3 regions of the Ruminococcoides intestinihominis genome follow, and region 2 is predicted to be linked to each of the others. Evidence: riboswitches for the same ligand, from Rfam matches in the RefSeq annotation. Region 2 holds a riboswitch; each other region holds the start of a gene.
What was found. A riboswitch is a leader RNA that binds a small molecule or an ion and turns the genes downstream of it on or off. The one in region 2 is predicted to bind thiamine pyrophosphate.

Region 1: linked by a shared signal. The riboswitch ahead of thiS (sulfur carrier protein ThiS) and the one ahead of thiT (energy-coupled thiamine transporter ThiT) in region 2 are both predicted to bind thiamine pyrophosphate.
Region 3: linked by a shared signal. The riboswitch ahead of thiM (hydroxyethylthiazole kinase) and the one ahead of thiT (energy-coupled thiamine transporter ThiT) in region 2 are both predicted to bind thiamine pyrophosphate.

The regions. Positions count from the first base shown of each region.
Region 1 covers NZ_JBBMEY010000001.1:142,360-145,647, forward strand. The annotation lists gene thiH (2-iminoacetate synthase ThiH) at 1-509, opposite strand, end outside; gene WMO18_RS00740 (thiazole synthase) at 523-1,293, opposite strand; gene thiS (sulfur carrier protein ThiS) at 1,351-1,545, opposite strand; TPP riboswitch at 1,604-1,708, opposite strand; tRNA gene WMO18_RS00750 (tRNA-Ala) at 1,857-1,932, opposite strand; gene ybaK (Cys-tRNA(Pro) deacylase) at 1,971-2,456, opposite strand; gene WMO18_RS00760 (hypothetical protein) at 2,467-3,171, opposite strand; gene WMO18_RS00765 (thiamine diphosphokinase) at 3,181-3,288, opposite strand, start outside.
Region 2 covers NZ_JBBMEY010000004.1:24,461-27,748, reverse strand. The annotation lists gene lepA (translation elongation factor 4) at 1-743, shown strand, start outside; gene thiT (energy-coupled thiamine transporter ThiT) at 826-1,410, opposite strand; TPP riboswitch at 1,462-1,567, opposite strand; gene WMO18_RS02040 (ImmA/IrrE family metallo-endopeptidase) at 2,303-3,001, opposite strand.
Region 3 covers NZ_JBBMEY010000006.1:14,850-18,137, reverse strand. The annotation lists gene WMO18_RS02745 (AAA family ATPase) at 1-1,568, shown strand, start outside; TPP riboswitch at 1,953-2,061, shown strand; gene thiM (hydroxyethylthiazole kinase) at 2,133-2,954, shown strand; gene thiE (thiamine phosphate synthase) at 2,941-3,288, shown strand, end outside.

The DNA of each region.
Region 1 (3,288 bases), on a different contig from region 2:
CCGGTAAGAATCAAAATTTCTTCCATACCACTATCGGCAATAACTTTCATTTCTTTTTCAATTTGTTCCATTGAAAGTTTCATACGATTAATGTGATTGTAACAGTTAAAGCCACAATAAACACAATAGTTTTCGCAATAATTTGCTATGTATAACGGCGTAAACATATATACGGTATTGCCAAAATGCTTACTTGTTTCTACTCTTGCTCTCTGAGCCATTTGTTCTAGGAATGGTTCTGCTGCAGGTGATAAAAGTGCTTTAAAATCCTCTATAGAACAAGTTTCATGTTCAAGTGCTTTTCGTACATCTTTTGCAGTATATTTTGAATAGTCATAAGAATTCATATGGTCCATTACATTCTTACAAACATCTGACTCAATAACTTCCATACCGGGCATATATTCCATATGGTTTTTACGGTATGATGGGTCATTCTCCAGTCTATGTTTCTTCTCAAGTGCTTTTGGTGACAAAAACTCTGAGTCAATTAAAAATTCGTTTTCCATTAAAATTCACCTCTTAATTACGCAAGAAACCTGTTAATGGATCTGAAGAAGATGCACCACGAGTTAGAACTCTGCCTAATCCTGATAAGTATGCCTTTCTACCGGCTTCTATAGCATTCTTAAATGCAGATGCCATCAATGGTAAGTCACCGGCAGTAGCTAATGCAGTATTTGCCATAATTGCTGATGCACCCATTTCCATTGCTTCACAAGCCTGAGAAGGTTTACCGATACCGGCATCTACAATAATTGGTAAATCAATTTCATCAATTAGAATTTGGATAAAATCTTTAGTAGCTAGACCTTTATTTGAACCGATTGGTGAAGCTAAAGGCATAATTGATGCTGCACCGGCATTAACTAAATCACGAGCAACATTTAGGTCAGGATACATATAAGGCATTACAACAAAACCCTCTTTTGCCAGAATTTCTGTAGCCTTAATAGTTTCTTGGTTATCAGGAAGCAGGTACTTACTATCTCTCATAATTTCAATCTTTACAAAGTTGCCACAACCAAGTTCTCTGGCTAGTCTTGCAATTCTTACTGCTTCATCAGCATTTCTTGCACCACTTGTATTAGGTAGTAATGTAACACCCTTTGGAATATAATCAAGGATATTTTCTTGTTCCTTAGTATTAGCTCTACGAACTGCAAGTGTAATAATTTCAGCACCGGCATCCTTAATAGCTGAGTCAATAAGTTTCATAGAATACTTACCTGAACCTAAAATAAATCTTGAGTTAAATTCATGACCACCAATGATAAGTTTATCATTTTCCATTATAATTTCCTTCTTTCAATGTATATCAAGTTTGTTTTATTTTTTCTTAAGAAGAAATTAGCCTCCACCCATAAAGCTAACAACTTCTACTACATCACCATCTTTTAGTACAGTTGTTTCATAATCAGACTTTGAGATAATTACTTCATTACATTCAACTGCAATAGTCTTTGGGTTATAGTTTGCAATTTCCAGATACTGTGAAATAGTCTTTCCTGACATATCAACTTCTTTACCGTTAATTGTTACCACTTTTGCACCTCCTATAAGTAAAAAAAGAAGCTACCCTATGTTTGGGTAACTTCTCAAAATACATTAATAAATATATCCCTACGTTGGCATTATCCAAATCAGGTAATGGTCGAAGATTATATCTTCCTCTCAGCCTGTAACACAAGCTCCCATAATTTTTACTTTAATAATATTATACTCTTACTTATTATTATTTTCAATAGTTTAAAATTTTATTTTAATTTTTACGCCGTTTTTTCGTCATTTTCTTTTAAAGAAATAAAAAAATACCCATAGGTTAGCTAAAAGTGGCTTATCTATGGGCTTTTCTTTGGTGGAGATGAAGGGGCTCGAACCCTCGACTCCCACAATGCCATTGTGGTACTCTCCCAGCTGAGCTACATCCCCGTTCAATAAGATAATTCTATCACAAGGTAATGAAAAAATCAAGAATTATCTTTTATAATATCAGCTACTTCAACAGGAATTACCTTTTGCAATGAGGATAGTGACAACTCAACCTGGTTACCTACCCTACCTGCTGAAAAGTAGATAGTATCATAGTCATTAGCAGTCTTATGGATAAAAGTTTTAAACTGCTTTTTCATACCGATTGGCGAACAGCCACCATGGATATATCCTGTTAGTGGCAAAAGTTCTTTTTGGTGAATCATCTCTATTGACTTTTCTTTTGCAACTTTGGCAGCTTTCTTTAAATCAAGTTCTTTATTTGCCGGTACAACAAAAACATAATGTTCTTTACTTTTACCAACAGTTACAAGGGTTTTAAAAACCTTGCCTACTTCTTGATTAAGAGCATTTGCTACTTCTTCTGCGTTAAGTTTTGTATTATCATAAGCATAGTGAGAATACTCAATTTTCTTTTGGTCAAGAATTCTCATTACATTAGTTTTTTCTTGTTTTTTTGCCATAATATCACCACTAATTTTTGCTCATCATATTATAAGATGTTTTTACTGCATCTTCAGAAATATCACAAAACAGTTCATACACATTTACATTGCTGAGAACTTTATCAAGAACAGTTAATAGGCTTGACATTTTTTGTTTATCATTAATACAAAGTGTTTGTGGCAGGAATTTTCCTATAGCTTTCTTGGTAGATATTTTATTGATAACATTTTCTTTGCCTTGGTTGATACAACAAATACCTTTTAGTGGTACTAAAATATTTTTATTAATATCATGTTTACCTGAAAAAGGTGTGCCACAAGCATATATCTTATTATCAATTATTCTGATAACCGGTTTGTCGTCATTTATCATAACGGCTCTGTCCCCAAAATACTTCATCCACAAAGCACAATGGGTTGACTTTCCTGTACCACTATTTGCAGTAAAAAGATAGGCTTCATTATCAACAGATATTGCTGATGAATGAAGAAGTATTCCGTCATAATCTAAGATTGCTTCGTAAAATATCATTCCATAAATTACATACTCAGCAAGTGACCTTGATATATGAGGAAAAGAAAGGATATAGTTATCTATCCTTTCTTCTGTAACATTAAGAGTTATGTCTGGTTTTAAATTTTGATTTTTTGCTAAATATTTTTCAGAACGAGTAATTGTCTGTTTATATTTGGGTTCATAATAAACATTTAAACCACACATATTATATAGCATAAAAACCTCTTATTTATAATAAGTTAATAGGATTGCTCTGCCTCTGTTGATTGTGATTTCAGCTTCATCATCAACAAAAACATTGCTAATGCCACGAGATACATTATATGTTAAAGT
Region 2 (3,288 bases):
AAGAAAGACTTGAAAGAGAATACAACCTTGACCTTATTACAACTGCACCATCAGTTAGTTACAGAATTACAAAAACTGACGGTACTGTTGAAATGATTAGTAACCCTACTAATTACCCTGACCCTGCACTTATTGCAAAGGCTGAAGAACCTATGACTGATGCTCATATTTATGCACCATCAGAATATGTAGGTAACATTATGGAGCTTTGTCAGGATAGACGAGGTATCTTTGTGGGTATGGATTATATTGACTCAGATAGAGTTGATATTCACTATGAAATGCCACTTGCTGAAATTATTTATGATTTCTTTGACACACTAAAAAGCAGGACAAGAGGTTATGCATCCTTTGACTATGAACTAAAGGATTACAGAGAAAGTCAGCTGGTTAAACTTGACATTATGCTAAACGGTGAAGTAATTGATGCACTTTCATTTATTATTCACGCAGATAAAGCATATGGCAGAGCAAGAAAAATGGCAGAAAAGCTAAAGGAAAAAATTCCAAGACAGTTATTTGAAGTGCCAATTCAGGCTTGTATCGGTGGTAAGATTATTGCCAGAGAAACTGTTAAAGCTATGCGTAAAGATGTTCTTGCTAAATGTTACGGTGGTGACATTACTCGTAAGAAGAAACTACTTGAAAAGCAAAAAGAAGGTAAGAAGAGAATGCGTCAGCTTGGTTCTGTTGAAGTTCCACAGGAAGCATTTATGGCAGTTCTTAAACTTGATTCAGACTAATTCACAACATTATATACAGCAAAAAGCCTAGGGTTTTATTCCCTAGGCTTTTTTGCTGTAATAGTAGATATATGTTAAATACTTATGCTCTCTTTAATGCACCAACTGTGTCCTTCCTAAAGTCAAGTACAAGTGCAATTAATACACCAACAACAATTGTTACAATAGTTTCAGGTACCATATATGTTGCGTTGTATGTTACGGAATATAACCAAGCAGGTTGTCCCTCAGGTGCCCACATTTTCCATACTGCCCAACCTGAAATAAAGTGACAGATATATCTTAATGCACAAGCAAGAAATGCACCTAAAGCAATTTCAAGTGGTTGGTTGTGGAATTTATCTCTAAACACACCGGCAAAACCAATTACACCAAAAGCTACAAGGTAATCAAACAAAATAATCAGTATAACTGCTAAAACTGATGTACCGTAAGAAAGGTTGTTTGCTCCAAGTACCATTTGTACCAGTCCATAAACAACACCGGTAAGTACTCCCCACTTCCACTTATAACGGTAAGCAATCAGTACAAGTGGTAACATACTGCAAAGTGTTACACTGCCACCAAAAGGTAGGTTTGCAAACTTAATCATACTTAACACAGTAGCAAGTGCAATCATAATAGCACTTTCACACAATCTTAAGATAGTCTTTTTTCTCTTTTCCATTATTGTTCCTCCTCAAATAAAAAAGCACTATGCAAACGCACAGTGCCATAAAAATCCTATCTTAAAGCTCCCTACGTCGGCATTATCCGAATCAGGTTAAGGGTCTAAGGCGCACACCTTACTCTCAGCCACTTTTGTAGCTCCCCTGTTTGATTTGCAATTATAATACCATTAAAAATAATATTTGTCAAATACTTTTTGTAAAAATATATAGGAACACAAAAAGGAACATACCTTATTGGGTATGTTCCTTATGTCCTTCCAAATTAAAATTAAAATTTTATCCGTAAGTATTACATCTTAGTAAGCCACCTATATTTATCACATACGTGACAATGGAATTATAATAAAAGTTAAAACAAATTCTTAATTAATTTTTCGTATTAATTAAATTTAATTTTATTTGTGTAGATGTTTTGAACAATTAAGTTCAAATTTTTAAATATTCAATTGTAATTTACTTGATAAAATTAGGCTTTTTTACCGAACAAAGCCACCATATCAAGGTTTTCAATGTCGGGAATTGGTTGTTTCTTCTTAACATTATCGTTATCTGATTTGCTAATTGTTGGTTTGCTAGATCTATTCATATATAATACAATCCCAACACATGTAGCTAAAAGTAAAGTCATTAAAACCAAAACTACGGCAAGAACTATAATCCCGTGGTACATCGGTAATACCTCCTTGTAATACACTGTACGCTTATATAATAACACTCTAGAATGTTTATATCTTGTTTACTATTTCTTTTCTTCTTCAATTAAATAATACCACATAAATATAAAATGTCAATGGTTTTTTTGAAAAAAGTTAAAAGTTTTTATAACAAATTCACTAAAGATTTATAATAGTAAATTTATTCATAGTAAATCTATATTTTGTTCACAAACTAAGCCTTGCAATGGTAGTTCTTCAACGCCATAAGCAGTTGCAACAAGTTTTCATAACCACAAAACTGATATTCGGTCAGCTTACCCATCTTCTGTAGTCTGATAGCCAAAATCTCTTTAGTTACACCGAACATATCAGCCATTGCGTTAAACTTTATAAAGTTACTTTTATCCACAACAGGATTGATAATATTCAGTTTATCAACACCATAAACCTTGTTAAAAACTAAATTGATAGTTTCTTTTGGCATCAATATTTCTAATGCTAAAGTAGAAGTGATACCTTCAATAATATCATCGCTTGGTGCATCCCTTAAAGTAATAGGCTTTTTACGGTACTTTTCACCATACAAGTCACTATTAATACGGTTAAGAATCCAGAAAGAAATTCCACACATTGTTACAAAGTTTTTTTGACCACTACTGCCCTTTAGCAACTGTTTATTCACATAAACAGTTTGGTTATTAAGGGTTACTTCTCTTTCACCTATCTTATCCTTCACATCACACAAAGTAACTTTGCCCAGAACCTTTTTATCGTTAAAGTCAACATACTCAATGTTAATACCCAGCATATTTGCTACATTCTCAGGGCTAACCTTAAAGACTTCATTACTGCTGATGTTATAAATATTCATATACTGCTGTACAATACTATATGCAATAGTTTCTATATTCTTCTCTGTTAAATAAGCCATAATAATCTCCTTTACAATTTTTACTATATAATAAGTTAATTAATTTCTATATTTTTCTAGCTTGGTTATAGTATAAAGCACCACTTTGTTTTTACTGTTAGTAACGGTTGAATTATAAATGTGCTTTGTGTGAAAAGAAAAAACACATTACAAAAGGCAAAACACCGAACCTAATGTTCGGTGTTTTTGACTTAATGAAAAAATGAGGGGTTTTTCAATGTTTTATTTGAGGAGTTAAAACAATGTATCTAAAGCTCTGTATCTCTTTAGTACGCTTATAGTATATA
Region 3 (3,288 bases), on a different contig from region 2:
TTGAGGAAAAAGGTAATGTACTTAGAGGTATAGAAGAGGAAATTAAAAACCTACAAAAACTTCAAGAAAAATACATTACTGTCAAAACTGATTTTGAAAATAAGTTGAAGGTTGCCAATGGTTACAAGGATGAATACGACAATTTAAGTATAGCCTATCTTAATGACCAAGCCGGTGTTTTGGCTGATAGTTTGGAAGAAAATAAGCCTTGTCCTGTATGTGGTTCAACAGTCCATCCTCATAAAGCAGTTAAGTTGCCTAATGCACCAACTAAAGAAATGGTTGAGTCAGCAAAGAACAATTACGAAAGGTATCAAAAAGTTGTTGATACTGAAAGACAAAATGTTTTTAGCAAACATGGTGAATTAAAGGAAAAGGCAAATGCCCTTGAAACAAAGGTTCAAGAAATATTAGGTGATTACAAGTTGCTTGATGCTCTTGAAATTATTAAGAAAGAGGTTTCTGATTTAGCAGATAATTATGTTAAGCTAGACAAAACCTTAAAAGCATTACAAATAAAGAGTAACAGAAAGCAGGAACTTGAAAGAATTATTCCTGAAAAGAATAATGAAATCAATGAACTGAATAAGCGAATTACCGTAGTAAAGATGGCAGTAGCGTCTTGTGAAGCTGATATTACTTCTTATGAAGAGCAGTATAATTCTCTAAAGAAAGAATTACAGTTTGGTAGTGAAAGTGAAGCAGTTAAGAAGATTAACAGTATTAATGAAGTTATAAATGCTGAAAAGGCTGATTATAATTCTGTATTAGAAAAATATAATCAGTATGAAAAATTGATTTCAGCAACCGATGCATCAATCAAAGCATTAAAAGGTCAACTTGAAAAGATAGATAAGGTACCGGATATAGATAAGGTTAAAATCAAGAGAGATGAAACTGAAAAGGCTATCAGTGATTTATCTAATGAAACTAAAGCCATTAATTATAGATATTCTGCTAACACAAATGTTTTGGTTAATGTAAAGAGAGAAAATGAAAATCTTATCAAGGCTGAAAAAGAATTTAAGCTGATTTCACCACTTGCAAGTACAGCCAATGGTGGTATCGGTGTTAACAAGATGGAGCTTGAAACATTTGTACAGTTAAATTACTTTGACCGTATTCTTGCTAAAGCAAATAAACGATTAATGGAAATGACAAGTGGTCAGTATGAGTTGGTTCGCCAAACAGAGTCAAGTGATGGCAGAACTAAATTCGGACTTGACCTTAATGTATATGACCATCATTGTGGCAGTGAAAGAGCAATTAGTTCACTTTCCGGTGGTGAGTCCTTTAAGGCTGCACTTTCATTAGCTTTGGGTCTTTCTGATGAAATTCAGTCCTCAGCCGGTGGTATTAAAATTGATACAATGTTTGTTGATGAAGGCTTTGGTTCACTTGATGATGAATCATTAAGACAAGCGATGAATGTACTTATTAAACTTTCCGGCAGTAACCGACTTGTAGGTATTATTTCCCATGTAACAGAACTAAAGGATAGAATTGATAAACAGATTGTTGTTACCAAAACCCCTAATAAAGGTAGTAAAATTGAAATTATTTGTTAAATTACTGCAACACTTACAAATGGCAAGAAACTTTATTGCTATGTAACAGTTACTACTTCTCCTAAACTAAGCAGAACTACTTTGAACTTGAAGAAAGGCAAAACTGCTACAGTATAATTAACAGGTAAAGTTGCAAATATAAACAATAAGTATTACAACACTAAGGTTGCAAAGATTGTTTCAAAGGCTAACACAACTTCTATTAAGGTTAAAGCACTAAAGAAAGGCACAACTACTCTAAAGATTAGAGTTAACGGTGTAAATGTGCTAAGACTAAAAGTTAAAGTAAAGTAAAATTTTAAGTGATTTATAGAAACATACCTTAATTAGTATTAGGGTATGTTTCTTTATTTTACAGTTGACAAAATTCTACATTTAGTAGTATATTAATAGATAGGGAGTTTGCAAATTAGCAATCTGAGAGGAAGTTGACAACTTCGACCTAGTACCTGATTTGGATAATGCCAGCGTAGGGAAATAATTGACTTATTTGACGGGTATGCCTTTGGTATGCCCGTTTTTGTATGTAAAATATTTTAATTTATATGTTTGGAGGTAACAATTATGTTAGGTAATTGCCTTGATAATGTTAGAAAAAGTGTTCCACTTGTACACAACATTACTAACTATGTAACAGTAAATGATGTTGCAAATGTACTTCTTGCTTGTGGTGGCAGTCCTATTATGTCTGATGAACCTGATGATGTAGCAGATATTACATCAATCTGTGGTGGTCTAAATATTAATATCGGCACACTTAATAAGCGTTCAATTGAAGGTATGTTTATTGCCGGTAAAAAGGCAAATGAACTTAACCACAAGGTTCTTCTTGATCCGGTAGGTGCCGGTGCATCTGCACTTCGTACAAATACTGCAGTTAAGCTAATGAAAGAAATTAAGTTTGATGTTGTTCGTGGTAACATTTCAGAAATCAAAACTTTAGCCTTAGGTAGTGGCACAACTAAGGGTGTTGATGCTGATGTGGCAGATACTGTTACAGAAGATAACCTTGATTCATCAGTAAAGTTTGTAAAGAATTTTGCAAAGAGCATCAACTCAGTAGTAGCAATTACAGGTGCTATTGACCTTGTAAGTGACGGTGAAAAGTGCTATGTAATCCGTAACGGTGAAGCTGATATGAGCAAAATCACAGGTACAGGCTGTCAGCTTTCAGGTATGACAACTGCATTTATTGTAGCTAATCCTGACAATGTACTTGAAGCAGTAGCATCAGCAGTTTGTACAATGGGTCTTGCAGGTGAAATTGCAAAAACAAGAATGGTTGAGGGTGACGGTAACTCAACATACCGTAACAGAATTATTGATGCTATCTATAATATGGATGGTGAAACATTAAATAAGGGAGCAAAGTATGAATTGCGATAAGAAAGATTTACTTCTATATGCAGTAACCGATAGACATTGGTTAAATGGTGAAACTCTTTATAGCCAAGTAGAAAAGGCTCTTAAAGGTGGAGCAACATTTATTCAGCTAAGAGAAAAGAAACTTGATGAAGGTTCTTTCCTAGAAGAAGCAAAGGAAATTCAGAAACTTTGTAAGGAATACAATGTACCATTTGTGATTAATGACAATGTAGAAATTGCAAAGGAAATTAATGCTGATGGTGTCCATGTTGGTCAAAGTGATATGGAAGCACAGAATGTAAGAGAAATTCTGGGTGATGACAAAATCATCGGTGTATCAGCTCAAACAGTAGAA